2 linked regions of the Myxococcus xanthus genome follow. The protein of the gene in region 2 interacts with the protein of the main gene of each other region in a pairwise test. Links are inferred from orthologs where the notes say so. Each region holds a gene or a part of one and is shown on either strand. Other genes may lie near its edges. The genes, in order: hflK and ftsH.

Evidence for each region.
Region 1: the proteins of ftsH (region 2) and hflK interact in binary tests that used the Escherichia coli proteins (3 or more experiments, as listed by UniProt). The link is inferred for Myxococcus xanthus from one-to-one orthologs.

The regions. Positions count from the first base shown.
Region 1 is NZ_CP017174.1:3,695,476-3,709,991, reverse strand. The notes cover bases 11,546-14,516. They hold hflK (FtsH protease activity modulator HflK), read right to left. Parts: upstream 13,535-14,516; coding sequence 12,557-13,534; downstream 11,546-12,556. Other genes in these bases: BHS09_RS15640 (NADP-dependent oxidoreductase), read left to right, coding at 13,780-14,516; hflC (protease modulator HflC), read right to left, coding at 11,622-12,560. In the rest of the region: ATP-dependent RNA helicase HrpA, read left to right, coding at 1-1,388; BHS09_RS15710 (DinB family protein), read left to right, coding at 1,680-2,336; BHS09_RS39370 (hypothetical protein), read left to right, coding at 2,624-2,869; BHS09_RS39365 (serine hydrolase domain-containing protein), read left to right, coding at 2,993-3,358; BHS09_RS15700 (hypothetical protein), read right to left, coding at 3,328-3,618; BHS09_RS15695 (hypothetical protein), read right to left, coding at 3,844-4,152; BHS09_RS15690 (hypothetical protein), read left to right, coding at 4,227-4,982; BHS09_RS15685 (hypothetical protein), read left to right, coding at 5,083-5,637; BHS09_RS15680 (hypothetical protein), read right to left, coding at 5,693-6,232; BHS09_RS15675 (endonuclease/exonuclease/phosphatase family protein), read right to left, coding at 6,361-7,284; BHS09_RS15670 (LVIVD repeat-containing protein), read left to right, coding at 7,797-9,419; BHS09_RS15665 (GspE/PulE/PilB domain-containing protein), read left to right, coding at 9,499-10,857; BHS09_RS15660 (cytochrome P450), read right to left, coding at 10,926-11,300; BHS09_RS15655 (hypothetical protein), read left to right, coding at 11,313-11,534.
Region 2 is NZ_CP017174.1:5,355,952-5,370,391, forward strand. Bases 3,721-6,615 are described here. They hold ftsH (ATP-dependent zinc metalloprotease FtsH), read right to left. Parts: upstream 6,179-6,615; coding sequence 4,262-6,178; downstream 3,721-4,261. Other genes in these bases: BHS09_RS21965 (pirin family protein), read left to right, coding at 3,721-4,162; tilS (tRNA lysidine(34) synthetase TilS), read right to left, coding at 6,359-6,615. In the rest of the region: folP (dihydropteroate synthase), read right to left, coding at 1-252; BHS09_RS21945 (OsmC family protein), read right to left, coding at 339-743; BHS09_RS21950 (YceI family protein), read right to left, coding at 816-1,364; BHS09_RS21955 (LysR family transcriptional regulator), read left to right, coding at 1,499-2,380; BHS09_RS21960 (pirin family protein), read left to right, coding at 2,509-3,204; more of BHS09_RS21965, read left to right, coding at 3,236-3,720; more of tilS, read right to left, coding at 6,616-7,714; BHS09_RS21980 (TIGR04563 family protein), read left to right, coding at 8,169-8,372; BHS09_RS21985 (TIGR04563 family protein), read left to right, coding at 8,379-8,639; BHS09_RS21990 (5'-nucleotidase C-terminal domain-containing protein), read right to left, coding at 8,676-9,515; BHS09_RS21995 (TonB-dependent receptor domain-containing protein), read right to left, coding at 9,515-12,331; BHS09_RS22000 (ChaN family lipoprotein), read left to right, coding at 12,446-13,987; BHS09_RS22005 (hypothetical protein), read right to left, coding at 13,994-14,440. UniProt on the Escherichia coli protein: Acts as a processive, ATP-dependent zinc metallopeptidase for both cytoplasmic and membrane proteins. Plays a role in the quality control of integral membrane proteins.

The sequences.
Region 1 (14,516 bases), 1.7 Mb from region 2 along the record:
ACGACCCGGACCTGTCCCCGGCGTACTACCCGGACGCCATCACCCTGCACGGCGCGTCCGTGCCGGTGACGTACACCTTCGATCCCGCGGCCGAGGACGACGGCATCACCCTGAGCGTGCCACTGCTGCTGCTCGCCCAGCTGGTCCCGGGTGAGCTCGACTGGACCATCCCCGGGTGGCAGCGGGAAAAATTCACCGCCCTGCTCGAGCAGGTCCCCCGCGCCCAGCGCAAGCAGCTGGGGCCGTTGCCGGCCCTGGTCGACCGTCTCGAGAAGGAACTTGTGCCCTTCCGCGGGCCGATGATTCCAGCGCTCGCGCGTGCGGTGTCCCGCCTGTGCGGCGTCGACGTGACGGAGGAGTCCCTCCGGGCGGATGCCGTGGCGCCGTACCTGCGCATCACGCTCCGGGTGCTCGATGAGCGGGGAAAGGAGCTCGCGCGGAGCCGCGACGCCGACGCGCTGCTCAAACAGCACGGGGGACATGCACGGGCGGCGCTGCGCAGCGCGGCACCGCCTTCGGACTGGGAGCGCAAGGGGCTGACGGCCTGGACCTTCGGCGAGCTGCCCCCCGTGCTCACCCGGCGGGTCGGCGGGATTGAGGTCCGCAGCTACCCCGCGCTCGTCGACCGGGGCGCTGCCGTGGACCTGGTGCTGCTCGAGACATCCTCCGCCGCCGAGGCGGCCACGCGCACGGGGGTCCGCCGGCTCCTGATGCTCGCCGCGCGCGGACACGTGGCCGTCAGCGCCGCGCGCATGCCGCTGCCCTTCCCGTCCCTGGACGGCGCGCCGCCCGCGCGGGGCCAGGCCGACGCCTTCCGAGCGCTCGTCCTGGCACGCAGCGTCGACGATGCGTTCAAGCTCGCACCGGGTGCGCCGCTGCCCCGCACGAAGGCGGCCTTCGAGGCGCTGGTCCGTGAGGGCTCACCGCGCATCGAGCATGCGGCCCGGGACTGGGCGAACGCCGTCGTTGTCACCTCCTCGGAGCTCGCCGCGACGCTCGCTGCACTCAAGTCGGCATCAAAGGGGCCGAGCGGCGCAGCGGCCGTGCGGGACATCCGCTCGCAGCTCGGGCACATGTTCCCTGCGAACCTCATCGAGTGGATTCCCTTCGTACGCCTGCTGAACTACCCGCGCTACCTCTGCGCGGCCCAGGCACGGCTGTCGCGTGCGGTGGCGAACCCCGGCAAGGACGCAGGGAAGGCCGCGCCCTTCACCCCCCTGTGGGAGACCTTCCTCTCCAGGCGCGCCACCGTGCGTGACCAGGAGGCGGCGCAGGATCTGCGGTGGACCTTCGAGGAGCTCCGCGTGGCCATCTTCGCTCCGGAGGTGACGACGCCCGTGTCGGTGACGGTGGCGAAGGTCGGCGCGGCCCTCGCGGCGCTGCGCTAGAAGCGGGTGGCGGTGCGTCCGCGACGAGAGCATCGGCGTCCTCAAGGTGCTGCCGCCCGACTGCCCACCGCCGGCCGGGAGTACGGCCCGCGCTCCCCGGTGACTCCGGCCGGAACGAGCCTGTCCGACTCTTCAGGGGGCTACACCACGCGCCCGTCATGTTCAGGAAGTTGATCACCCAGGTGCACAGTCCCAGGAAGACGCCATTTTCCCGTCAGAGAGGCACGTCATGATTCAGGGGCGCATCCGGAGGAGCGATAGGCGCTTTCCGATGCCACCACGGAGCTGTTCATGGATGCCTCCCAGACCCCCGCGAGCCCAGCCACATCCCACCCTTTCGTCCAGAAGCTCCGCAAGCACCGGGAGTACTTCCACCGCACCTTGGAATGTTTCAGGGATGGGGACGCCAGCTTCCGACTGACTCAAGAGAGCATGACCGCCGCGGGCCAGGTGCTGCACGCGGCGGCGGCCATCGAGTACTTCCTCTCGGGTCTGTTCGGCACGTTCGAGGGTTGGTCCACGATGTCGCAGCGCCAGCGGGGCTTCGTCGACATGTCCTGGGCGCAGAGCGCCAACACCAGCCCCCAGGAGCGGAACGACACTCCCGAACTGCAGGAGGCGGGCCGCTCGCTCAAGAAGGCGGCGGAGTTGTTCGACCGGTCGATGGACTCCGCCAGCGCGATGTTCGGCGCCAGGACGATGGAGGAGCTCACGCAGGCGCCCCTGCTCCCCAATCCCCTCTTTCCTCCGTGGTTCACGGCGGCCCAGGTCTTCGAGCTCATGCTCGACCACACGGCACACCACCGGGGCGCGCTGTCGCAGTACGCGCGCGGCCTGGGGCTGGAGCCCAAGATTCCCTACTTCGACATGGCCGAGGCGCTCCACGAGGCCATGCTCCTGTCCGGCCAGGAGTCCAAGGCAGGAGCCCCGGTGGTGGCCAGCCCGTAGACACGGCTGATGGGGCGCGGGGCGCTCAGCGGAGGCGGCCCCTTCAATGCGTTGCCCTCCTTGCCATGCAGCGGTGGAACAACGGGGCGATGGGCGCTCGACCGCGCGAGGGCGCACCGGACTGCTGGAGCCAACGTGCACGGAGTGGTGCCCCTGCTCCTGCAGGACGTCCCTAATTCAGCCTCACTCGCTTTGCCCCCTGCTGGCTTGTGCGACCATCCCTCCCCCCTACGTCGAACTCCGCCCCGCCCATCACTGAGTCACCGAAGCCCACAGTGACCCATCTGGTGGCCGGACCCTCGCGAAAAATCGCTCCAGCCCCACCGCCGGAGGTCACCTACGCCATCAACCTGGCCTGGAAGGAGACGCTCGAGGGGGCACACGCGAAGGCGCACGAACGGTTGAAGCAGACCTGGGAGCAGGAACACCGGTTCCCGGAGGTCGCGTGGTCCGCTGCCCTCATTGCGGCACGCGCGGGTGACACGAGCGCTTCGTACGCATGGGTAGAGCTCGCGGTGCGCCACACGGACTGACCGACCCGGGTGGCATGCGCAAGGCCAAGGCGCTGGAGCCGGTGCGCAAGCTCCCAGGTTACGACGCGCTGGTGGATCAGTGCCGAATGAACGCGTGCAAGGCTCGGCTGGAGGGCGGCGTTGGTGAAGGCCGCGGAGGAGGCCGGCACCTCGGCCCGGGTAGTCATGTACCGCGGCAACATCGTGGGCGAGTGGTATTTCGGTGGAGAGAGCCACCTCATCGAGAGCATGTCGGCGACGAAGAGCGTGGTGTCGATGGCCATCGGCATGCTCATCGACGAAGGAAAGATTCCCTCGGTAGACACGCCCGTCTCGACCTGGTTCCCGGAATGGAAAGAGGGACTCAAGGGCCAGGTGACGCTACGACACCTGCTCAGCCACACCTCGGGACTAGCCGCCCAGCGCACGGACATGCGTCTCTACGAAGCAAAGAACTTCGTTCGCTACGCACTCTCCCATTACGAGCAGATGAAGAAGGCGTCCGTGTAATACGCAGTCACCTGCCCCGACTGCGAGATGTACCCCGAGCAGTCGGCGTGCCACGCCCCCGCCCAGTTCACCTTGGCCGCCTCGCGGTAGTAGGTCCGGTGCTGGCCATACCTCGCTCCACCACCGGGCTCCTCCGCGCGCTGCTCCACCGTGCTCATGTCGCCCACGGGAAGCCCGGCCTCCGCCTCCGATTCGGCCGGTCCACCGCAAGCGCTGAGAAGCAGCGCGGAGATTCCAACGACCCAACGAGACAGCACCATTTGGGGCTCCTTGTCGTGAGACATGTTTCGCAGGTGCAATTGAAACCATATCGAGACAGGGCTGGGCGTGTCCACCCTGCGTGAAGTGAGTTTCCTCCAGGGAACGGAAAGACTACGGAGCGGCAGGTGGAGGCACCGTGGGCGCGAGGGCGCGGTCGCTCAACGCCCACTGGAAGTCGAGCAGCAGCAGACTTTTGAAGAGAGCGTCGCTGGGTTTCAGCGGGGTCAGCAAGCCTGGGTCTCCACTCGAGGAAAGACCGTCTGGAAGTTCTCGTAGCCCATGTACATCGACGGCGTGGGCGGCGTGGGGTTGTCCCAGACCGGCAGGGCGCCGCACGCGTCACCGGGCACTGGCCAGTCCATGTGATTGAGCACGATGGCGCGTTCCGGGAACGCCGACATCGACGCCATCTGCCCCTGCGGCGGAAGGGACCCGGTGATGACGTCGCCCTCATCGAAGCGCGGGTCTCCTCCCAGGGTGTTGCCGCGAATCCAGTCGAACGCCTCCTGGTTGTAGATGACGCCGGCAATCATGGTGTCGCCGTTGTGCTGGAAGGTGGGGCCGTCCGCGAGTTGGTAGAGCGAACCGGGCGCCCCGGGGCAACCCGATGCGCCACGCCCTGCGCACCGTGTACCCCGCTGCACAGGCCGCCGCCGCGTCCTCCAAGCGCACGACCCAAGGTATCCGCGTTGCAATCCGCAACGCCATGTTCCCACGTCTCATCCCTGCCCTTCTCCTCGTCTTCGTCCCCCTGGCAGTCCAGGCCGACCCCTCTATCCCCAAGGACGAGCAGTGGCTCACCATCGGGCCTCTCGTCAGCATCGAACGCCTCGTGGACAATCCACACTTCGGTCTGGGCCTGGAGGCCACCTTCAACGCCGTGGACGACATCGGCGCCCTGGGCGTCTTCGGTCAGGGCCAGTGGATGACCGACGGCCATGCCAGGCTTTCCGGCGGCATCCAGGGCACCCTCCTCTTCAGCGGAGTAGAGTTGGGCGTCTTTCACCAGACGGGCACGAAGGACCACCTGCCCACCACCGGCCTCCACATCGCTCCGTACCTGACCTTCATCTACGCCTCCGTGGGCGTCCGCTTCAGCATCCCGCTGAGCGACAAGGGCGGGCACGGCCCGGGAGAGCCCGGCCGTGTCCGGCATGGCTCAGCGGTGGGACTCGTCCTGACGGGGAAGTTGCCCTTCGAGGCGACCAATCACAGTACATACAAGCCATCATGCCCCATGGAACTAACAGGGCATGCGGCGCACATGCCGCGACGCAAGTCTGTCTTGCCCCAGCGGAAACCCCTTAGTCTGACATCCCATGACGTGCGCCACGCCCGGGCCGCAATCATCCATATTCACTGAATTGCCAGATTTGTCCGTTTATGTTTGAATTTAAATCAAGACCAGTGCTAGTAAGAAATTGGCTTCGGCCAACCCCGCACAAACAACACAGGAGTAGTCCATGACGAGGAACGTGAAGCGTTTCCTGGCTGGCTCGCTGCTGTCTCTCACCCCGTCGATCGCTTTCGCCGGGCAGATCGAGCTCGACTTTCCCGACTCCCTCACCCAGCGTGGCGAGTACGTCAGCCTCCGTGAGGGTGCGGTGCAGGTACCCGTGCGGAAGGGCCCCTCGGTGGAGGCCGTCGGCCCTGCCATTGAAGACTTCTTCGTCTCCAACCAGACTGGCGTCGACCTCCACCTGGGCCTCCAGATCCTGACGGGCACGCTCAATGGCATCTGGAACACCCACCCCGTGCCCACCGGCACCTATGGTGGGTTCCAGGTCAGCGCCCCCGCCCCGATGGTTGTCCAGCAGTACTACTACACGGTCGACCCGACGAATCCGGCCGGCTCGAAGACCTGTGTCTGGCGGGTGGAGGTCACTGACGTCGCCGGAGCCTGCAACGCGCAGGTCTTCTTCGGTACCTACGGCGGCGCCGTCTGCACCGTCGACGCGGCCCAGTCGTTCATCGACCCGGTCACGTGTCAGACGCAGATCGTCACCAACATGCAGTGAGTTGAATCTCGTGCCGCCAGGGCTTCTCCGAGAGGCCCTGGTGGTGCGCGCACCGTCATCGACGGTCGGCACGGCTCCAGCGGAACGTCAGCCCGGCATGGCCGGTGGGCGGGCGGCTCCCACCCCTGATGTTCAGGGGAAACTCGAGGCCCCCCTCTGCTCGCACTTCGAAGGAGGGACTCAAGCGAAACCCGACCCCCAGGGAGCCCCCCGGTGAGAGCAGCAGGTTCGATCCATTGAACCGCCCTTGAAAGGCGGTGAGCGGTCCCGCGAAGGCGCCTGTCAGCGATGCGCCACCGGTCAGAGTCCACGCGCGGCTCAGCCGATAGTCGAGCAGGGTCTGCGCTCCGAGCCGGAGGTTGACGGGCTCCGTGTAGTTGTTGGTGACGGGCACGTACCAGATTCCCGCGCTCGGAGCGACGGACCACGTCCACCGGGACTGCTCGATGAGCCGGTGCCGTGTTCCAAGCTCCAGACCCAGTAACGTGAGGCGGCCGCCCCAATCCCAGTTCTTTCCAGCGCCCTTGCGGAAGGTGAGCTCGGGGCTGGGGAGGTACGCCTGCTCCCGCCCATGCTCGAAGGCCAGCGCGTTCAATGAAACGCCGACCTCTGTCGTCCCAACGGGGGTTGTCGCGGCGCCGATGTTCCGAGCACCGCTCAGACAGCCAGGCGCAAGAACGAGTGTCCCGCTCACCCATAGTGCCCGTGTGCCGAATCCCCGCATCATGGGGGCCATGCGAACCGAACCCAAACTGGATGGTGGTCGCTCCCCGAGGGACGCCGGTCAGCGCCGCGCTCCAGCGGAGCGAGCCCCTGGGCGAAGACGAAGTCGAGTGGGAGGCCGCCAATCACGGAGTCCACCGTGTCCCCCACGCCTTTCGAGGCCCATTGGAACTCCCGCTCGGAAAACAGCTTCACCATCTGCCTCAGGCTTCCCGGGTCCGAGGTATTGAAGTCGCCGGCGATGACCTGCACCGGTCCCGTTCCCTCCATCGCGTCGATGATGGTCTCCGCCTGGTCCAGTCGCCCGCCGAGCCCGACGATGGGCGTGGCGTTGTGCACGGAGGCCGTTTGAACCAGGGTCCCACCGATGTCCAACGTCGCGAGGACCGCGATGCGGCGGCGCTGATGGTACGGGTCGTCATGAGGAAGGTGGACTTTCCGGTCCGCGACGATGGGCCACCGGCTCAACAGCGCGTTCCCGAAGTCGTCGTCGTCCACCTGCACGGAGGCAGGATAGTAGACGTAGGCCAACCCCAGCTCACTTGCGATTCGGTCGACGGACGCAGCGTCCATCTCCTGCATCGCGATGACATCCGCCCCCGCGAGCGGAGGTCTTGAGAGCGCGGTGATGGCCTCGGTGACCTGTTCGGAGAAGGCCAGGTTGAACGTCACCACGGTGATGGAAGCGGGCACCTCGGTGGAGACGGTGCCAGGCTCCCGATGGTCGCCGCTGTACCGGGGGCCGGCCTCATCGGTGTAGTTCTCCGCGAGCGGGCACCCCGTCAGGAACGTGAGAAGGAGAAGCGCCCACGGCGGCGCGATGCGCAGCCGCTGGAGGTAGCCAGGCGGCCAGACGCCTTCTCTGGCGCCAGACGCCTCCGCCGCGGCGTCGCGTGCATCGTTGCATTTCAAGGACCGGTGCATCGCGCAACTGAACGAAGCAGCGCCCCAGAGATTCCACCCATGGCGGCGTCAACACCGCACCGCTCCCTCAAACGGGCGCAGAGCAACAGAGGGAGTGAACGCCTTGATGGAGCAACCGCCTCATGGCCCAGGCCAACCAGGCGGCCGGATGCGGTGCTTGCACAGATGCGCTCAAGCACCTTCTGAGTGAGCCCAATCCTCGACCTCGCTCGCGGCGGCACGGGCGAGCTTCGCCGCTGCCAAGGGACCCAGCAACCGCCGCTTCCTCAAGGCCAGCATCGTCCAGGGCGCCCTGCCCCTCCTGGCCATCGCGCTCATCGCGGTTCGCCTGGGCGAATGAGGGGCAACGCGCGGGTGTCCAAGACAAACGCACAGAATAAACAAAACGCTTCAAAACCCAAACACCCCTTGTCTAGTGAACACCAAGGCATGACGTCCGGCGCATGCCTCGCCGTGTCTGACCTGAGCGCCTACACTCCTCGCGGACCACGCCGCGCCAGGAGGCTCGCGCCATGCCTTTCACGTCACTGCGTCTTCATGCCCTCGTCCTCGGCATTATCGGGCTGTGTATTGGCTGCTCTGACACGTCGGCGCCGGAGGAACCACCGCCGCCTCCCGAAGAACCCTGGGACGGGACGTACACGCCATTGGTCGAGCCAACGGACTGGGTCGACCGTGGCGAGTACGCGCCCTGCTCCTTCACCGTGCCCCAGGGCACCGCCATTGACTGCGACAATCCCTCCCACTTCGACGTGTCGCAGTGCGACCTCGCGTCACTCGCCAACCTGGACGCGCATGGCATCTACCAGATTGACATGCGCCACGCCGCCGGCTTCCCGGACTTCGCCGGCATTCGGGTTCCCCAGGACGGGAGCACGGGAACGCTGGACGGCCACGCGCTCACGCGCCAGCAATTGAATGGCGAATTCCATATCGCGACACGGTTCACCCAGCGAGGCGTGGAGCGGGACCTCGCCTTCGCGGGCTGCGACGCTCCCCAGCCGGGATTGGTAACAGGCTGCTTCGTCCGCTGCTCCAATGGCAAGGTCTCCTCCTGGGGCACCTTCGAGGCCGCGCGGATGACCTGGGGCCGGAATGAAGCCGAGGCGTCAGGCGGCCTTCGCCTCATCTCGGAGCAGGCCATCTCCATGGGGCGGCCAGTGGATGTCTACGTCCACCGGAAGCACGCCTACGTCGTGGCCATCAACCACGACCGCACCGATGCGCCCGGCGGGCTCACGGTCTTCGATGTCAGCGACCCGAGCAATCCCATCCGAAAGAAGGAAATCTCCCTGCCGGGCGACTCGTACTGGAACGCGGCATGGACGAAGGAGGACGCGCTCTACATCGCCAGCAGGAGCGCGGGCGTCCTGGTCTTCGACATCTCCAACCCCGCGGACCCCATCCTGGTGCGCAACGCACCCGGCGGAGCAACTCTGGACGTCCACACCCTCTTCGTGGACGGCAACCGGCTGTATGCCGTGTCTCCAGGCCCCGCGCCGCACGGCGAGACGCTCATCTTCGACATCTCCACGCCGCTCAACCCCCAACTGCTCAGCCGCTTCCAGGCGTCCAGTACGACGTCCTTGACGCCCTCGGCGCACGACTCCTTCGCCTATCAGGACCGGCTCTACGTCAATCACTTCTTCGCGGGGTACATCGTCTTCGACGTGAAGGACCCGACGAACCCACGGGAGCTGGGCCACTACGCGTTCGACACCGACAACAGCTTCACGACCAGCCACGCGGGCGCGGTGGGCACCTTCGCGAGAAAGACCATCGCCTTCGAGGGAGGCGAATACCAAGGCGCCCACCTGCGCGTCCTGGACGTGACGGACCCCACCGCCATCCCGCTCATCGGCAGGTACCAACTGCGCCCCCAGACCTCCATCCACAACATGATCCTCAAGGGTCAGCGGCTCTACATCGCCTACTATCATGAGGGATTGCGCGTGCTGGATGTCGGCAACCCCACCCAGCCGCGCGAGGTCGCCTACTTCAACACCTTCCGCGAATCAGACCCCGGCCGGACCGACAACCTGCTCGAGGGCGCCATTGGCATCCGCGTCCCTGGAGATGGCCACGTGTACGTGGTGGACACCACCCGCGGCCTGCTCGTCTTCAACGAGCTCTGAACCCGGCAGCACGCATCAGGCGCCGTCACCCACGATGCCGGTGGACGCGAAGCCGGCACAGCGACTTGAATCCCGGTTCATGACGCGGAGACTCGGAGAGCGGCTGGTGCTGGACGGCGTGCTGACGCCAGAGCTGTTGTCCCGTGCGCTCGCGCATCAGCAGGAGACAGGCCAGAAGCTCGGGGAGTGCCTGGTGCGGCTGGGCGTGGACGAGACGCCGGTGCTGCGGCTGCTGGCCCAGGAGCTCCAGACGCGCTTCGTCTCGACGGAGAAGCTGGCGCAGGCCACGGTGGCGCCCGCGTTGCTCGAAAAGGTGCCGGTGCGGCTCGCGGAGGGCTTCGACTTCATGCCCCTGCGCCTGGCACAGGGCACGCTGTACGTGGCCATTGCCGAGCCCCAGCGACAGCGGGCCCTGGAGGAAATCGTCCGGACGGTGGACGTCACCCAGGTGTTGCCGTTCGTCGCGGTGCGCAGGTCCATCCGAGCGGCCATCCGCAAGCACTACTATGCGGATGCGCTCGCATTCGAGCACCCACCCGAGGACGACGCGTGCCCTCACTGCGGCGCCCCCACGCAGGTGGGCGACTTCCAGTGCGAGCGCTGTGAGTTGCTGCTCGTGCGTCACGTGGAGGACCTGCCGCCCCGGGACAATGTGTCGTTGGTCCGGGCGCTGCTGACCCAGCCGGAGCGCCGTGGAACCTCGGGCACGCCGCGCGCACCGCAGGCGGAGGCCACGCGTGTCGCCTCGTTCCAGCCGCCCATAGGAGGCACCCATGCGCGGCCCTTCATCGTTGGGGGCTTGAGCGTGGCGAACCTGAAGCTCAGCCCCTTCGAGGCGTATGTCCTATCGCTGGTGGACGGACACACGTCGCTGGCGGAGCTGGCGCTCATCACCCAGCTCACGGAAGTGGAGCTGCACGCCCTCTTCGCGTCACTGGAGGAGCGCGGCGTCACGAAGCTGTATGAACTTCCCCCGCCCACTGTGCGAGGCGCAGCCCCTGTCCGAGACGTTGGCACGGCGCAGATGGCCCAGCCCCCCGCCGCACCGGTGACGCAGGCGACGGTGCCTCATCGTCCCAGGGCGCAGCCAGTCTCCGAGTCCGCCGTGGCCCCGGTGCGTCCGGCACCGCCGCCCAAGCAGGAGGACGCGAACGAGGACGTGCTCCAGCGTGTCATCCGGCTGGAACAGGCGGGTCGGTGGGCCGAGGCCATTGAGCTGCTGGAGCGAGGTATCGGCCTGCTGTCGTCCCCCGCGCCGCTCTACAACCGGCTGGGGATGATTCTCCTGAACCATCAGCGCGATTGCGACCGCGCCACGGCGCTGTTCCAGAAGGCGGCGGACCTGGAGCCGGAGAACAGCCTCTACACGATGAACCTCTACTCCGTGATGTGCCTCGTGGCGGAGACCACCAATGCCGGGCAGAAGGCGCGGCGCTGATTTGCGGACGGCGTCTCGCGACCCGGGAGCCCGACGCACGCCGACCCACGGAGAAGACTCACCCCGCATCATTCGGGGCGCGACACGACTGGGAGCGTGACCGGTCCTCGTACCACCAGCGTGCGCTGCCACGTCATCGGACTGGGGCCGCGCGCCAGCGCGCCACAGCGGTCCAGCAGCGCCTCCAACGCCACCGGCCCCTCCGTGCGCGCCAGTTGTGCGCCCAGGCAGAGGTGGACGCCATGTCCGAAGGGCAGGTTCTGCGGGCCCGTCCGCGTCAGGTCGAAGCGGTCGCCTTCCGGGTATTGCGACTCGCCATGCCAGGCCGAGCCGATGAGCACCAGCAAGCGCGTTTCCATGGCGAGTGGGACACCGCCCACCAGCGACAGCTGGGTGGACTGCCGGAGCCTCTCGGCGCGGAGGATGACACGCCGCTCCAGCACCGAGAGCAGGCCTTGACGCCACTGACGGCCACCATCACTGACTGCGGCGGCATCAGCAGCCCGTTTCCGTACTACACCGACGAAATGATGCTCGGCGATGACATCACGATGACCGCGATGGCTTTCGGCAGATGCACACCGGGAACCGTGGCGCACGTGCGATTCGAGGTCCGCCAGTTCATGGGGGACAGCGTCTCTGACGACATCTATTTCGACTGTCCCTACGTGCCGTAAGCGGCCCAGGCAGTCCAGGCCCTCTCCGTACGGCACGGAAGCGGGGCATCTGCGGCCAGGATGCCGTTGACGCCCCGCCCTTCCCGTCTACTTCTTGGAGCTGCGCAGGTACCGGTAGAACTCGGAGTCGCCGCCCAGGAACAGCGACGTGGAGGCGTCCACGACATCCGGGTAGGCCTCCAGCGTCCGCATGAACTGGTAGAACTCCGGGTCCCGGCCGAAGGCCTCCGCGTAGATTTTCGTCGCCTCGGCGTCCGCCGCGCCGGTGATGTCCTGGGCCTTGCGGTAGGCCGCCGAGCGGATCTCCTTCAAGTCACGCTCACGCTGACCCCGGACCTCCGCCGCGCGGCCCATGCCCTCCGAGCGGGAGCGCTCGGCGATGCGCTTGCGCTCGGAGATCATCCGCTCGAACACCTTTACCTGGACCTCGTCCACGTAGTTGATGCGGCGGATCTGCACGTCGACCAGCTCCACGCCGAACTCCTTGACGATCTCCGCGGCCCGCAGCCGAATCTGGCGAGTGAGCTTGTCCCGGCCCTGGGCGACCTGCTCCAGCGACTCGGCCCGCTCCGATTCGGCGGTGTACTCGTCGTCCTCGAAGGGGCGGTTGGTGGAGCGGACCGCTTCAATCAGCGCGAACGACGCGATGGTGTTGCGCGTCTCACCATCGATGATGTCGTCGAGCCGGGACTGCGCGTTGCGCTCGTCGCGCAGGCGCTGGAAGAAGCGCAGCGGGTCCACGATGCGCCAGCGTCCGAAGGTGTCCACCCAGATGTACTTCTTGTCCTTGGTGGGAATCTGGTTCGGGTCACCGCGCCAGTCCAGCCACCGCTTGTCGAAGCGGTTCACCGTGTCGACAAAGGGCATCTTGAAGTGGAGCCCCGGGTCCACGACGGACGAGCCCTTCGGCTCGCCGAACCGGGTGATGACGGCCTGCTCGTGCTCGCTCAGGGTGTAGGTCGCGGAGAAGCCGACCACGACGACCAGTACGGCCAATACGCCAAGGGGAATGACAAGGCGGCTCATCGGCGGCCCTCCGTCTGGCTCGCGCTCCCGGACACCGCGGGGTCGGTCGCCTGCATGTTCAACAGCGGCGTGAGCCCCTTGACGGACTCATCCAGGACGACCTTCTGCCCGGCGCTCCGGAGCACCTGGCTCACGGTCTCCAGGTACATGCGGCGGCGGGTGACGTCCGGCGCCTTGCGGTACTCCTCGTAGACGCGAGCGAAGCGGTCCGCCTCACCCTTGGCGCGGTTCACACGTTCAATGGCGTAGCCCTCGGCGCTGCGCAGCGCCTCCTCGGCCTCGCCCTTCGCGCGGGGGATGACGCGGTTCAGTTCGGCGTAGGCCTCGTTGATGACGCGCTCCTTCTCCTGGATGGCCTGGTTCACCTCGTTGAAGGACGGCTTCACGGGGTCGGGCGGGTTCACGTCCTGGAGGACCACCTGCTGGATGTCCACGCCCGTCTCGTAGCGGTCCGCCAGGTCCTGGAGCAGCAGCTTGGCCTGGGTGGCCACCGCCTGGCGGCCCGTGGTGAGGACCTCGTTCACCGAGTGGTCTCCCACGACGGCCCGCATCGATGCCTCGGAGATGTCCCGGAGCATGCTCTCCACGTTCTTCACCTTGAAGAGGTACTGGTACGGGTCCTTGATCTTGTACTGGACGATCCACTCCACCACCGCGACGTTGAGGTCACCGGTGAGCATGAGCGACTCGCGCTTCATGTCCGATGACTCCGCCGCATAGGCTGAGCCCGCGCGCGAGCGGGAGGCCTCCGTGCGGAAACCGAACTCTGCCTTGAGCTGACGCTGCACCGGGACCTTCACGATGCGGTCCACCCAGAAGGGCACCCGGAAATGCGGGCCCGGCTCCACCGTTCCCACGAAGCGCCCCAGCCGGAGGATGACGCCCACTTCGTCCGGCTCCACCTGGGCGTAGCTGGTCATCAGCCCCACCAGCAGGAACAGGCCGAGCACCGCGAACAGGAGGCGGCGCCCCATCCCAGGCCCCAGCTGCCGCCGCAGCTCACGTAGGACGTCTGACGGATCCCGCCCTCGTGGGTCGGAGTTCATGACGCGAGGATTCCATGCCATCCATCCGTCTTCCCCCGTACAGGCTGCTCATGCAAGGGGCTCCATGAGAATTCCAGCCAGCCGGGCACCGTGCGCAGCGCTCACGCGCTTGACCGGTATGGGCACGTCACTTCGATTGACGCTCCACAGCACGGTCATTAGGGAAGCCGCACTTGCCAGGGAGGAATCCGTTGAGTGACCTGACCAACCGACGAATCGTGCTCGCATCCCGGCCCGAAGGCCGGCCCACCCGGGAGAACTTCCGCATCGAGGACGTCTCCGTGCCGGAGCCCGGCGAAGGTGAACTCCTGCTGAAGGTCCAGTACCTGTCGCTGGACCCGTACATGCGAGGCCGGATGAGCACCGCGAAGTCGTACGCCCGTCCTTTGGACCTGGGCGAGGTCATCGTCGGCGGCACCGTCGCCCGCGTCGTCCGCTCCCGGCATCCGGGCTACGCGGAAGGCGACATCGTCCTCTCCTACTCGGGCTGGCAGACCTATTCGCTGTCCAAGGGTGAAGGTCTGCGCAAGCTCGACCCGGCCGCCGCCCCTGTCTCCACCGCGCTGGGCGTGCTCGGCATGCCGGGATTCACCGCCTACTCGGGCCTCTTCACGATTGGACGGCCTCAGCCGGGCGAGACGGTGGTCGTCGCCGCGGCCAGCGGTCCTGTCGGCGCGACGGTGGGGCAGTTGGCCAGGATCAAGGGGGCTCGCGCGGTGGGCATCGCGGGCGGACCGGAGAAGTGCGCGTACGTGCGTGACGAGCTTGGCTTCGACGCGGTCGTGGACCACCGCGCTCCGGACTTCGCCGAGCGTTTGAAGGAAGCCTGCCCCAAGGGCGTGGACGTCTACTTCGAGAACGTGGGCGGCGCGGTCTGGGACGCCGTCTTCCCGCTCCTCAATCCGTTCGC
Region 2 (14,440 bases):
CTGCTCAGCGCGTCCCGTCAGCAGCCCCGTCCCCGGGCGGGCCTGTGCGTCACCGGGAAGCCATGCGGGGAACGCGTCAGACAGCGTCTGCAGGAAGGCTTCGTCCTGGTGACTCAGCCCGGTGAGGAGGAGCCGTGTGAAGGGCAGCGTCTCCAACAGGGCCCGTTGCGTGGGCTCCGTCAGCCCCATCCGCCGGAAGGCCAGGATGAGGTCCTCCGGGGGCTCGGAAGTCAGGGGGCGGGCGCGAATCATCGGGAGGCTCCAGGGAGGGGGCCGCGTACCGTCACCAGGACGGGACGCGCTTCCCTACCCTACCGCTCCCGAGCGCGCCCGGGGGCTCAGGCTTCGAGCGGCTCGGTCACGATGTCCACCGTGGACGTCGTCATCAGCTTGTGGACGGGGCACTGCGCGACGGCGTTGTACAGCCGCTGCTTGTCCGCCGGTGACAGCGCCCCATGGAACGCCAGCTTCACCTTCAGCGTGTAGGTGCCCTGCCGCTCCCGCGAGTCATCCCGTTCGACGTGCGTCTCCACGCGCTCCAGTGCCAGGCCGTTGCGCTTCGCGTACCACGTGGCCGTCAGGGCCTTGCATGCCGCCAGCGCGGCGTCGAAGTAGTCGTGCGGGCCGGGCGCGGAGTCCTCGCCGCCCAGCGCGGGGGCCACGTCCGCATGCAGGGTATGGGTGCCGGTCTGCAGGACCTGGCGAAACGCTCCGGGCTTCTCGGTCTGGCTGTGGGTCGTCATGGGGGGCTCCGGGAGAAGAAGGTGGACCGGAGGCCCGGTGAAGGTGCCTCCGGAGCGGTCCGCGTGGGTGGCTCAGGCGGCCTGCTCGGCCTGCGCCTTCACCGCCTGGACCTCGATGGCGATTTCAATCTTCTCACCGACGAGCACGCCGCCCGTCTCCAGCGCCTGGTTCCACGTCAGGCCGAAGTCGCGGCGGTCCACGGACGTCTTCGCCTCGAACGCGGCCTTGACGTTGCCCCACGGGTCCTTGCCCACGCCGAGCTGCTCGGCGTCCAGCACCACCTCGCGGGTGACGTCGCGGATGGTCAGGTTGCCCGTCACCTTCAGCCCGTTGCCGGACGCCTTCTCCACCTTCGTGCTCTTGAACGTGATGCTGGGGAACTTCTCCACGTCGAAGAAGTCCGGCGAGCGCAGGTGGTTGTCACGCTGCTCGACGCCGGAGTCGATGCTGGCCGTCTCGATGGTGACGGCGACGGAGGACTTCGTGACGTCCTGCTCGTCCAGCGAAACGGCGCCGCTGTACTTGCGGAAGCTGCCGCGAACCTTCGCGATGACCATGTGGCGGACAGAGAAGTGGATGCCGGAGTGGGTGGTGTCGATGTTCCAGGTCGTGGTGGCCATGAGGTGCCTTCCTTTTTGTGTGAAGCGGTGTGTTCGACGAGGAGGAAGGTAGCGGTGTCCCCCGGGCTTGATTAGATGGGCCAGACTGGAAGAACTGTTCCACCCACGGAACAACGCTCCGGGAAGGGCAGGAGATGGACCTCAACGAGCTGCTCGTCTTCGCACGCGTGGTACAGGCAGGCAGCTTCACCGCGGCGGCACGCGGGCTGCGGATGCCCAAGTCCACGGTGAGCCGGAAGGTGTCGGAGCTGGAGACGCGGGTCGGCGCGCAGCTGCTCCAGCGCACCACGCGCAAGCTGCGCCTCACCGACGTGGGCCGGACGTACTACGAGCACTGCGCGCGCATCGTCGCGGAGGCGGAGCAGGCCGAGCTGGCCGTGACGCGGATGCAGGCCGCCCCCCATGGCCTGCTGCGCGTGACGACGCCGCTGACGTTCAGCTTCATCGGGCCACTGGTGTCCACCTTCATCAAGCAGTACCCCGAGGTCCAGCTCGAGATGGTGTGTACCGACCGCAACGTGGACCTGATGGCGGAAGGCTTCGACGTGGCGATTCGCGCCGGGCGGCTGGCGGACTCGTCACTCATCGCGCGGCGGCTGGGCATCGTGGAGCGCGTCGTCATCGCGGCGCCCAGTTATCTCAAGGCGCGCGGGACGCCCAAGGCTCCGAAGGATTTGGAGAAGCACGACTGCCTCCTCTTCGGCGCGGGCCTGGAGAACAACGTCTGGACGCTCCACTCCGGCAACCGCTCGGTGGACGTCAAGGTGCCCGCCCGAGTCGTCGTGAATGAGCCGGACATGCTCTACGCGGTGGCGCGGGCAGGCTCCGGCATCGCCCTGCTCCCCAACCTCCACTTCACCTCGGAGCTGGCCGCCGGGCGCTTGCAGCGCATCCTGCCAGACTGGAGCTCCACGGGCGCGCCCGTCCACGCCGTCTACCCGAGCACGCGGCACCACTCCCCCAAGGTGATGGCCTTCGTGGAGTGCCTGCGCGAGCACTGGCCCATCCCCGGCTGAACGGGACATCGTTCCATCCGTGGAACGATGCTTCCCATTGTCCACGCCTAGTCCTGAAAGGCCCTCACGCACATCATGACTCTCGAAACAGCGGCCGCCATCCAGGCGCTGCCGCGGAAAGGAACGTCATGATTGCCATTCGCCCCTCGGAAGCCCGCGGTCACGCCAACCACGGCTGGCTGGACTCCCACCACACCTTCTCCTTCGCCGGTTACTACGACCCGGACTTCATGGGCTTCCGAGCCCTGCGCGTCATCAACGAGGACCGCGTCGCGCCCCACCAGGGCTTCGGCACGCACCCTCACCGGGACATGGAAATCATCACCTACCCGCTCAGCGGCGCCATTGCCCACCGCGACAGCACGGGCGGCGAGGGCCTGCTGCGCGCCGGTGAAGTCCAGCGGATGACGGCCGGCACCGGTGTGCTGCACAGCGAGATGAACGGCGCGGATGAGAACCTCCACTTCCTGCAGATCTGGATCATCCCGGACCGCAAGGGCCTGACGCCTGGCTACGAGCAGAAGGCCTTCCCGGAGTCCGAGCGCCAGGGCCGCTGGCGGGTGGTGGCCAGCCCGGACGCCCGCGACGGCAGTCTCACGGTGCACCAGGACGTGGTGCTTCACGCGACGCTGCTGGGCACAGGCGAGCAGGCGACGTACACGCTCGCTCCGGGCCGCCACGCCTGGCTGCAGCTGGCGCGGGGCAAGGCCACGCTCAACGGCGTGGAGCTGAAGGCCGGGGACGGCGTCGCGGTGGCGGACGAGTCGCAGCTCGTCCTCTCCGCCACGGAGCCGGTAGAAGCGCTGCTGTTCGACCTGGCCTGAGGCCACCTCGCTGAACGAAAGAGAGCACGACATGAGCCGGGACGACTTGAACGCGGAGCAGCTTCCCCCTTCGATGGAGACACTCATCGTCGCGCCCTCACGCGACCTGGGCGACGGGTTCGAGGTGCGGCGCGCGCTGCCCTCGGCCCGCCGCCGAATGGTGGGGCCCTTCATCTTTCTGGACCAGATGGGCCCCGCTGGCTTCCAACCCGGCCACGGCCTGGATGTGCGGCCCCATCCGCACATCGGGCTGGCCACCGTCACCTACCTCTTCGACGGCGAAGTCATGCACCGGGACAGCCTGGGCACGGTGCAGCCCATCCGCCCCGGCGCGGTGAACTGGATGACGGCGGGCAACGGCATCGTCCACTCGGAGCGCACCGGCCCCGGCCCACGCGCAGCGGGCAGCAAGCTCTTTGGCATGCAGGCGTGGGTGGCGCTGCCCAAGCGCCACGAGGAGACGGCCCCGGCCTTCGTCCACCACCCCGAGGACCAGATGCCCTGCCACGAGGGTGAGGGTGCGCGGATGCGCGTCATCACCGGCACCGTGCACGGTCAGCGCTCGCCGGTGCGGACGCTGTCGGACATGTTCTACGCGGACGTGGCGCTGGAGGCCGGCGCGCGCTTCGTGGTTCCGGCCGAGCACGAGGAGCGGGCGATGTACCTCGTCCAGGGCACTGTGGAGGTGGACGGCATGGCCTTCGAGCCAGGAGAGCTGCTCGTCTTCCGGCCCGGCAGCGCCGTCACCCTCCACGCCACCGCGGCGGCGAGGCTGCTGGTGCTCGGCGGAGAGCCCATGGACGGGCCGCGCTACATTTTCTGGAACTTCGTCTCCAGCTCGAAGGAGCGGCTGGAGCAGGCCAAGGAGGACTGGAAGGCCGGCCGCTTCGCCGCCGTCCCAGACGAGACGGACTTCATCCCCCTGCCCGAGGCCCCCCTCCCGGTGCGCTACCCGTAGGCGCGCGGGCCCCCGGGAGCCCGCAAAGCAGAAGGCCCTTCCCAGCAGCGTGGGAAGGGCCTTCTTCATTTCAGCTCAACCGCTGGAAGCGCGTGAGGCTCAGGCCTTCTTCGGCTCCATCGCCGGCAGGCCCTCGAGCGCGTCGAGGATCTTCCGCTTGTCCTTCTTCTCCGTCGCCTTCGGGGGCGCATTCACGCGCGGGGGCGGACGCTCACGGGTCAGCTGCCCGCCCTGGAGGAGGATGTTGACGTCCTCGGCGTCCAGCGTCTCGTACTCCACCAGCGCGTCGGTCACGCGGCGCAGGGCCTCGATGTTCTCCGTCAGCAGCTGCTTGCCGCGCTCGTAGCAGCCCACGACGATGCTGCGGACCTCGGCGTCAATCTGCCGGGCGGTGTCCTCGGAGTAGTCCTTGGACGAGTTGAAGTCGCGGCCCAGGAACACCTCACCGTCGCTCTTGCCGAACGCCAGGGGGCCCATCTTCTCGCTCATGCCCCAGCGGCACACCATGGCGCGGGCCGTCTCGGTGGCACGCTCGATGTCGTTGGCGGCGCCGCTGCTCATCTCGTCGAACATGAGCTCTTCGGCGATGCGCCCGCCCATGGCCATGGAGATCTGGTCCAGCATCTGCTTCTTGTAGCCGTTGACCTTGTCCTCGGTGGGCAGGCTCCAGGTGACGCCCAGGGCCTGGCCGCGCGGGATGATCGTGACCTTGTGGAGCGGGTCGCAGCCCGGAAGCAGCTTGGCCAGCAGCGCGTGGCCCGCCTCGTGGGTAGCGGTGTTCCGCTTCTCCTTCTCGGTCATGATCATGGAGCGCCGCTCGGGACCCATGAAGACCTTGTCCTTGGCGGCCTCGAAGTCGCTCAGGTCCACGCGCTCCTTGTTCTGACGCGCGGCCATCAGCGCCGATTCGTTGACGAGGTTCTCCAGGTCCGCGCCCGTCATGCCCGGCGTACCGCGAGCGATGACCTCCAGGTCCACTTCCGGCGCCAGCGGCACGCGGCGGGTGTGCACCTTCAGCACGCCCAGGCGGCCCTTCACGTCGGGACGCGGCACCACGATGCGCCGGTCGAAGCGGCCGGGACGCTGGAGCGCCGGGTCCAGCACGTCCGGACGGTTGGTGGCGGCAATCAGGATGACGCCGTCGTTGGACTCGAAGCCGTCCATCTCCACCAGGAGCTGGTTGAGCGTCTGCTCGCGCTCGTCGTGTCCACCGCCCAGGCCCGCGCCACGGTGACGGCCCACGGCGTCGATTTCGTCGATGAAGATGATGCAGGGGGCGTTCTTCTTGCCCTGCTCGAAGAGGTCACGGACGCGGCTGGCGCCGACGCCCACGAACATCTCCACGAAGTCCGAGCCGGAGATGGAGAAGAACGGCACGCCGGCCTCGCCGGCCACCGCGCGGGCGAGCAGCGTCTTGCCCGTTCCCGGCGAGCCCATCATCAGCACGCCCTTGGGAATGCGGCCGCCCAGCTTGGTGAACTTCTTCGGGTCCTTGAGGAAGGCGACAATCTCCTCGAGCTCTTCCTTGCACTCGTCCGCGCCGGCCACGTCCGCGAAGGTGACCTTGTTGTGGCTCTCGCTGAGGAGCTTGGCCTTCGACTTGCCGAAGGTCATCGCCTTGCCGCTGCCACCCTGCAGCTGGCGCATGAAGAAGATGAAGAACAGGAACAGGAAGACGACCGGCATCCACTGACCGAGGATGGTCAGCCAGAGGCTGTTCTGCTCCTCCCGCTCGTACTTCACGTCCACGCCATTGCTGCGGAGCTGGTTCAGCATGGCCGCATCCGGCGCCGGCCCCGTCGTGCGGAACTTCTCCGACGTGTCGGTGAACTTGCCGGAATAGGTGTTGCCCTTGACGGCAACCTCCTTGACCTTCTTCTCCTCCACCTTCGTCAGCAACTGGGTGAAGGACGGTTCCTGGACCTGGTCGTTGCCCTGGGAGAAGAAATTGTAGAAGGCGACGAAGAGGACGATCAGGATGACCCAGAGCCCGATGGTCTTGTAAGTCGAACGCACGTGTCAGCTGCCCTTTCGGAACTCGGCGGGATGAGGGCCGCGCTGGGAAGAACCCCAGCTTTATCCATCACTTGGCCGACACCAGGCGAGCTACCCAGCGGCGGACCGTATCAGCAACAGCAAAAAGCCCTCAACTATTTAGGGGGCCGCGCCCATCCCCCGAACTGCGACTCTGCCACTCTATAACGCCGCGGTCCGCTGAATGCTCGAACCGGGGGGAACCGCCCAGAGGTACTCCCTGGCGGCCGCACGCGGAACCACCGGTGGCCAGAGGCCGGGGAGCCACAACACCTGCCCCTCGGCATCCGCCACCACCGGCCGCGTGGCCCGTGCTTCCGCGGGCACCCGAAAATCAACCAACACATCTTGAAGCTTGCGTTGTCCCCCAGCAGTGCACACCCGGTCGCCGGGGCGACGTGTCCGCACGGTCAGCGGCCAGCGCGTCCCGTCCCCGAGCGCCAGCCCGAGCACGCCCGCAGGTGGAGGTCCGAACTCGACGGAAAAATTCCAACCCGTCCCCGCGAGCGCGCCCCGCGCCCCCGCGTGCTCCAGCCGAAGTTCAGCCGGTGGGGGGGGCGGCACCTGCCGCACGCAGCGCACCCGTCCGCTGGTCGCGCGCAGCACGTAGCCCCGCCCCAACGTGGCCGTGCCGCCCTGGGCCACCGCGCGCTGCACGCGGGCCAGCGTGGCCTCATCCACCACGGCCTCCGTGCTGGCCACCAGCCGGGCGAGCACCCGCCGGCGCAGCGCGGGCTCCAGCGCGCGCACGCCCACCGCATCCAGGGCGCCATCCTCCAGGCGCAACCGGTCGAAGGCCGCGTCCGCCATGGACGCCAGCAGCGACTCGTCCTCCGCGGCCACCCGCGCGAAGGCGGCCAGGTGCTTCTCCACGGCGAAACCGGCGGCGCGCGACAGAACGGGTAGCACTCCAAGGCGAACGCGCGTCCGGAAGTGGACAGGGTCGGCGTTCATCGGGTCTGTCGTGTAGGCGACACCCTGTTCCGCCAGGAAGGCCACCACGTCCTCCCGCGTGCACGACAGCAGGGGGCGCACCAGTCCGGGGCGCGTTTCGTGGATGCCCACCGCGCCGCGCAGGGCGGTGCCTCGTGCCAGGCGCATGAGCAGCGTCTCCGCCTGGTCCGTGGCGGTGTGCGCGGTGGCCACCACCTCCAGGCCCCGCTCACGGCGGAGCGCCTCCAGCGTCGCGTAGCGAGCCTCCCTCGCGCGCGCCTCGATGCCAGCCCCTGGACGAAGTCGCAGCGCCTGGACGTGGCAGGGCAGCCCGTGAGCGGCCGCCAGGACGGACACCTGGCGGGCTTCCTCCGCCGCTTCGGGGCGCAGGCCATGGTCCAGCGAGGCCACCTCCACGCGAAGCCGGAGTCGCTCGGCGACGTGCGCGGTTCCCACCAGAAGGGCCGTGGAGTCCGCGCCGCCGGAAACGGCGAGCAGCACCGACCCTCCCTCGAGTCCCAGCCGGGTGTACGCCTCTTGAAGCGTCGTCGTCAGCAACTGCGTGGCGGAATCATGACGGGGCATCGGACCGCGGTGGAATGGAGTGTCGGGTGAGCGGGTTACAGAGGCACGTGCGGTTGAAGGCAGGGGGGCTGATTCTTATGATCGTCACAACATCGAATCGGCGTTGATGCGGTAGCGGAAATACACGCGGCCGAGAACGCTGTTCTTGAGACGGTCGAATTTTGAGCTGTTGGACCTAGGGGTCCCCCCCCTCCCCCTCTGGGTCCACGGGTCCGCCTGGAGATTTCTCCTGGCGGTCCCTCTTTCCGAAGCGCCCCGGACTTCCTCGTGGAGTCCGGGGCGTTTCCTTTTTCGCGCATGGTTGCACAGCTTACGTGCAACTGGACGAGCAAGGGGACGGACCGTGCGACCTCGGAATGAGTCCTTGGAAACCGTTGACCCTCTTGGGAGTCTGTCGGATAACGGCCCAGGTGTGTTCAGGTCGTCACCCCGAATCCGCCCCGGAGACCCAAGTATGGCAGGCACCGACAAGCGCAAGCAGTCGCTGTACTTCCCCGAGGAGATGCTGAAGGAGATCCAGGAAGAGGCGACCCGTCAGGACCGCTCCCTTTCCTGGGTCGTGCAGCAGGCGTGGAAGATCGCCCGCGAGCGCATCAAGTCGTTCCCCGCCGTGAATGACGTGACTGGCGACGAGCGCCAGGACCCTCGGGAGGAGTAACGACGGATGGCTACGACGGACCATCGTAAACAGAGTCTCTATTTCCCCGAGGACATGCTGGAGGAGATCCAGCGTGAGGCGACGCGGCAAGACCGCTCGCTGTCCTGGATTGTCCAGCAAGCGTGGAAGGTGGCGCGCGGGGACATCCGGAAGATGCCGTCGGTCAACGACGTGCTCAGCCCGCCTCTTCGTCCCGCGGCCCCCGCGCCCGCCCCGGCTCAGCCGGTGACGGCCGTCGCGGCGGCGCCTTCCGAAGAGCCCAAGTAGTTCCGGAGGGCCGGCTCCACGCCCGGTCCCCCACCCTCACCTGCCCGCGGGCCTCGCGGGCAGGGCGCAGTTCTGGAAGACGACACGCGACTGCTCGCGCAGCGCCTGCACGGGCGTTGGGTGCTTCGTCTTCATGTACGCTGACGCGAGGTTGGCTTCCATCCCCCCCAGCCTACGCACCTGCACCGGGTTGCGGTCGGGGTTCTGTCCCGCGTTGCCCAGCGCCGCGCCGTAACCGTCTCCGCCCTCCAGGATGTACGCGTTCATGGCCACGCGGTAGCGGATGGACGCGTCGTCGCGCGGCGGCAGCTCCACAGGCACCCCACCCACCGTCAGTTCGCGCACGCGCGAACCTCTCGGTTGGGCGCAGTCCACGCGCAGCGAGCTGCCCTCGGACACGTGGAGGAAGGCGCCGGAGGGCGAGGCGATGCTCTGCCCTTCCAGGTACAGCGAGCCCACGGACAGCTCCATCATGTCCACGAGCTCCTTCTCCGTGAGGTCCACCGTCACGACGAGGTTCTCGAAGAGGATGAGCTCATGCAGCACGCCGTCGGTGAGCGCACCCTGGCGCAGCGAGGTCCGCGTGACGCACAAGCCCTCCTGGCGCAGCGAGCCTCCGTTGACGACCCCCAGCACCGCGGGGCGCGTGGATTCATCCTCCGCGTGGAGGAGCGCATCCGCGACGAGCTGGCCCAGCGCGTTGTTGTCGTGCCGGGTGTAGACCTTGTCGAGGAGCACGTCGTGGGCCAGGTAGCCCACGACGGCGTCCGGGTCCTCCACCAGGGGCTGGCACGAATCGTTGTAGGCGATGCAGCCGCCGTGGAAGGCGCCCAGGGCGAAGGTGAGCGCGGTGAAGAGGGAGCGGGAGCGCGGCATCAGTAGTGGGCCCTCACGGTGAGGAATCCGGACATGCCCTCGCGCGGCAGCAGGCCGGGGACGCGGTCCGGACGGGGCACGTCGTCACGAAGGTCGTTGTCGAACAGGTTGTGCGCCACCAGGGCCACCTCGAAGTGCTCCAGGATGGGCTCGGTGCGCAGCTGCGCGGTGATGAGGCTGTAGGACGGAATCTTGTAGCGGCGGATGAGCTCCAGCACGGAGCGGCTGTTGTTGCGCCGCTCCGCGCCTGTGCGCACCACCACGTCGAAGTTCACATAGGCGCCGATGGGCATCGTCACGCCCGCGTTGAAGCGCGCCTGCGGCGTGTCGGTGAGCAGGCGGGACTGGGCGGGCAGCTCCAGGTCCTCCGCGCGGGAGATGCTGGCGTTGAGCCACGCATACGCGCGCTTGGAGGCCTCCAGCCGGGCCTCGCCCTCCACGCCGTACACGCGCACGCCCAGCTCGCGGTTGCGCAGCGGGACGATGTTGCCGGACGTGTCCACGGGGACGATGGGCGAGCCGAAGAAGGCCACGTACGCGTTGGCGCGCAGCCGCACACGTGCGTCCCCCGCCGCCTGGATGAGGTCGGCGCCCAGCTCGAAGGTGTCCACCGTGGCGGGCTGGAGGCGCGGGTTCCCCTCGAAGCGGCCCTGGTTGTAATCCGTGTCTGGAATGCGCTCGACCAGCTCCTGCAGCGTGGGGGCGCGGAAGGCACGCCCGTAGAGGGCCTTGAGCACCAGCGCGTCGGTGGCCGCGAACACCAGCCCCACGCGCGGATTGAGGGTGGGCACGAAGCGGGTGCCGTTGATGGCGCCGGACGCATCCACGGTGGGCAACTGGGTGGCGTCCATCCGCACGCCGAACGTGAGCGTGAGCGCGCTGACGACGGTCCACTGGTCCTGCGCGAACAGGCCCACGTTGAGGCGGCGGGACGCGGCACCGCTCGTCAGGTCCACCAGGCCCTCCGGCCGCGCCAGGCCGTCCGGACGCACCTGGGCGTCCAGGGTGTAGTTCGTCACGTAGTCGTATTCGCCCAGCGACTGCTGCTCCACCACCGCGCCCACAGAGAGGCGGTTGTAGGCGCCCAGGGCCACGTCCGCGTCCACGGAACCGGTGAGCGAGCGCACGGAGACGCGCGTCTGCTCCTGCATCCCCTCTTCGAACAGGCGGTTCGTGCCCGTGCCGGTGCTGAAGTCGTGAGGCGTGATCTGGAAGAAGCGGTCGGTGGACTGCTGGTCATACGCGGCCCGCGCGCGGAGCGTCACGTCGGGTCCGAAGGAGCGCTCCCAGGTCAGGTCCGCGAGGAAGACATTCCAGCCCAGCTTGGAGTCCTCGCCCACCGTGTCGAAGAGGCCCACCAGGGCGCTGCGGCGCTCGGTGAGGAAGCGCGCGGAGGCCCCCAGGCGGCCCGCGTCGCCCATGGCGTAGGTGGCGCCCGCGCCCGCGTTGAAGAGGAAGCGCTCGTCGCGGGTGCGCCCCGCGGGGTCCGTCACGTCGCGTAGCCCCTGCGAGCGCGTCTCGTCGTCCAGGCCGTCGTTCTCGATGACGGTGGAGTCACCGGCCTGGCTCCACACGTCAATGTCCGCGAAGACGCGCAGGTTCCCGGCGGTGTGCCCCGCGGAGAGGTGTCCGTTCCCCGTGACGGCGAGCCGGTCGTCCTGGCCCGGGTAGCCGCCGACGGACACGGCCGTCCGAACGCCGTCCGACGTGTCCGTGACGATGTTGACCACGCCCAGGAAGGCACCTGCGCCATAGAGAGCGGAGCCGGGACCGCGGATGACCTCCACCCGCTCCAGGTTCTCCACCGGCAGGTTCATCAGCGCCTTGCCGTCGAAGAAGCTGTTGAGGCGGTGGCCGTTGAGGAGGAAGAGCACCTCCGCGTCATTGCGCAGGCCACGAATGGCGGTGCGGTGGAAGCCCTGCACATCCCTGCTGACCGACAGGCCGGGCACCACGTCCAGGACGTCCGCCACGGTGCGCGCGCCCAGGGAACGCAGCTGCTGCTGACTGAACGAGGCGCCAATGGCGGGCACCGTCCGCACCGCCGCCTCGTGGCGCGTGGCCAGGGCCAGCGTGTCCTCGGCGCTGTAAAGGGCCAGGTCCTCCTCCAGCTCGGAACGTGGGGTCGCCGGCTCACGCGACGCGGGCGCGCTGCCTGCCGTCGCGGAGGTCCGGGACGGCCGTGCCGGCGACGAAGCCTCCGTGGGCGCATCCGCGGGCAGGTCCGCCGCGAGCGCGGCCATGGAGTCGTCCTGCGGCGTCGACGGGGGTGCATCCTTTCGCGGCGCCTCCACCTGCGCGCGGGAGCGCTCAGGCGGCGGCGTGCGCTCGGGAGCCGGCGTACGCTCGGGCGGAGCGGCGCGCGGTGGCGTCCGGCTCGGCGGGGGCCGGCGCTCGGGAGGCGGCGTGGGCCGGACGATGGACGCACTGGCCGGCGTCTCGCCGCCCACGAGCACGCGCGCGGGGCGCGCGGCGGACTGGAAGAGCGGCACGCGCTGGCCATCCGCGGTGAGGCCCTCGACGTAGTACTCGATGCCGGGCGGGACGACGTGCTCCGCGGGAATCACGGCCCGGTACAGGTCGCCGTACTCCCGCTCCATGGGGCGGCGGGCGTAGGGCTCGCCCGGGCCTCGGTAGCGCACGTACAGCTCGAGGACGCGGCGGCCTTCCACCAGCGTGCCGTCGAGTTGCAGCGCGACACGCGGCTCGGCGCGTTCTGGCGGGGAATGCAAGAGCCCCGGTTCCTCGGCGCGGCCGGGCACCGCCATGATGAGGACCAGGCTGAGGAGGGTCGCGCGAGCGTGTGCGGTCTTCAAGGCTGAGGGCCATGGTCCATTGGCCCTCCGTCCCAGTCAAGGAACGCACCCGACACGCGGACGCGCCGTTTTTTTGCCGGGCCTGCGGTGGCGTGCGAGGGATTGCGGTACTCCATGCGCGCTTCGCTCGCCTTGCACCTCGCCCTGTTCCGACGCCAGCGCGCGCAGATTGCCCGAGTGGTTGACGGACAGACGGCATCATTCCGAACCTACGAGGCCCGCTTCCGGCGGCGCACCTCGGGATACCGGAGCGTCACGACGCTGCCCGCCGTGTACCAGCAGGTACAGGCGGCGGACGTCGTCTACGTCGGCGACTACCACACGCTCCCGCTCGCGCAGGAGACCTATCTCGCACTGGTGGAGCGGGCGCAGGCCTCGGGCCGCCGCGTCATCATGGCGCTGGAGTGCGTGGAGGGCCGTCACCAGGCCACCGTGGATGCCTGGCGCGCCGGCCGCGTCACCGAGCGCTCCCTGCTGGCGAAGCTGGGACACGGCTCGGGGGTCTGGTCCAATACGCGCGCCCTGCTCTCCTTCGCGCGCAAGCAGAAGCTGGAAGTGGTGGGCATCGACCGCCGGGCGCAGGGTGAGCGCTCGCTGGAGCTTCGCGACGCCTACGCCGCCGAACGCATCGCCCGCGCCGCCCGCGCGCCGGACCGGCCGCTGGTCATGGTGCTGGTGGGCCAGTACCACGTGGCGCCCTGCCACCTGCCCGCGCAGGTGGAGCGCGCGCTCGGCACGGAGACGCGCAAGGGGCTGGTCGTGTACCAGAACGCGGAGGGCGTCTGGTGGCGGCTGGCTCGCGAAGGCCGCGTTGGCGCCGCGGAGGCCGTGGAGCTGGCCGACGGCACCCTGTGCCTGATGAACGCCTCGCCCGTGGTGTGCCAGCAGAGCTTCCTGGACTACCTGGAGGCGGAGGCCGGAGACGCCCCGCTGTTGGATCGCGGCGCCGCCGAGCGCTTCCGTGAAATGTCCGCGCTGATCGGCCGGCTCGCCGGCGTGCCCGTGGGCCGTTCCCTGGACACGGTGGACGTGGCCACCGCCGCGGACGGCGACGTCCTGGCGCGAATCCAGCGGCGCGGACGCTTCACCCAGGCCGAGCTGACCCAGCTTCGCCGCCACATCCTCTCCCGCGAGAGCAGCTACATCCCGCGCGCGCGGGTGGCCTACCTGGCGTCGCTGTCACTGAACCACGCGGCGGAGGAAGCGGCGCACTTCGTCCGGCACTGCGCCGTGGGTGACGCCATGGACGCGCCGCGCGGCGCCTCGGAGGCCTTCTACGCGCGCTGTCTGGAAGAGGCGCTGGGCTTCTTCGGCTCGAAGCTGGTGAACCCCCGGCGCACCTGCCTGGGCGTGGCCGAGTGGGCCAAGCGCTTCGGCGAGAGCCGCGGCGTGGAGCGGCAGATCGCCGCCTTCGTGCTGGCCCACAAGGCCACGGAGGCGGAAGCGCCGGAGGAAGCCGTGAAGCTCCTCCCCCTGCGCAAGGACCGGCTGTTCCACGGCGTCAGCCACGCCCTGGGCTATCTGCTCGGAGACCGGCTGTACCAGGCCTTCGACAGTGGCCAGGTGGCCAAGGCGGAGGTGCAGGCCCTGTTCCGCGACCCCTTCGTGGACCCGCGCGCGGCCTACTTCGCCTGGGCGGAACGCCTGGGCATCTGAGCCCGGCTACAAGTCAACCTGTCCCGAGGGAGGCGGAGGCGCGGCTTCCTCCTCCATGTCGAGCGGGCCGAACGTCCCATCCGGCTTCAACATCCGCTGCCGCTCCGGCGCTTCGCTCAGCACCCGGATGGCTCCGTCCGGGGTCAGGAAGTAGGCGATGCGGGACGCGGCGTGGATGACCGTGAGCGCGCCCAGCTCCGGGTAGAGCATCAGCGTCGCCAGCTCCGTCTCCAACGGCCCCCCGAAGAGGACGTGGGAGTGGGCCGAGCCCTGGTACAGCTCACCCTCCGGCCCAGGCTCCAGACTGATGGCGAAGACGTTCTGGTGCAGCCGCACCGCCTCCCGCTGCGTGCGCCCGTCAGGGCCGTAGCGGAACCGGATGTCCCCACCGAGATAGAAGCGCATGGGGTCCCGCGTGCCCTGGAGGACATAGACGGTGAGGTCACCATCCTC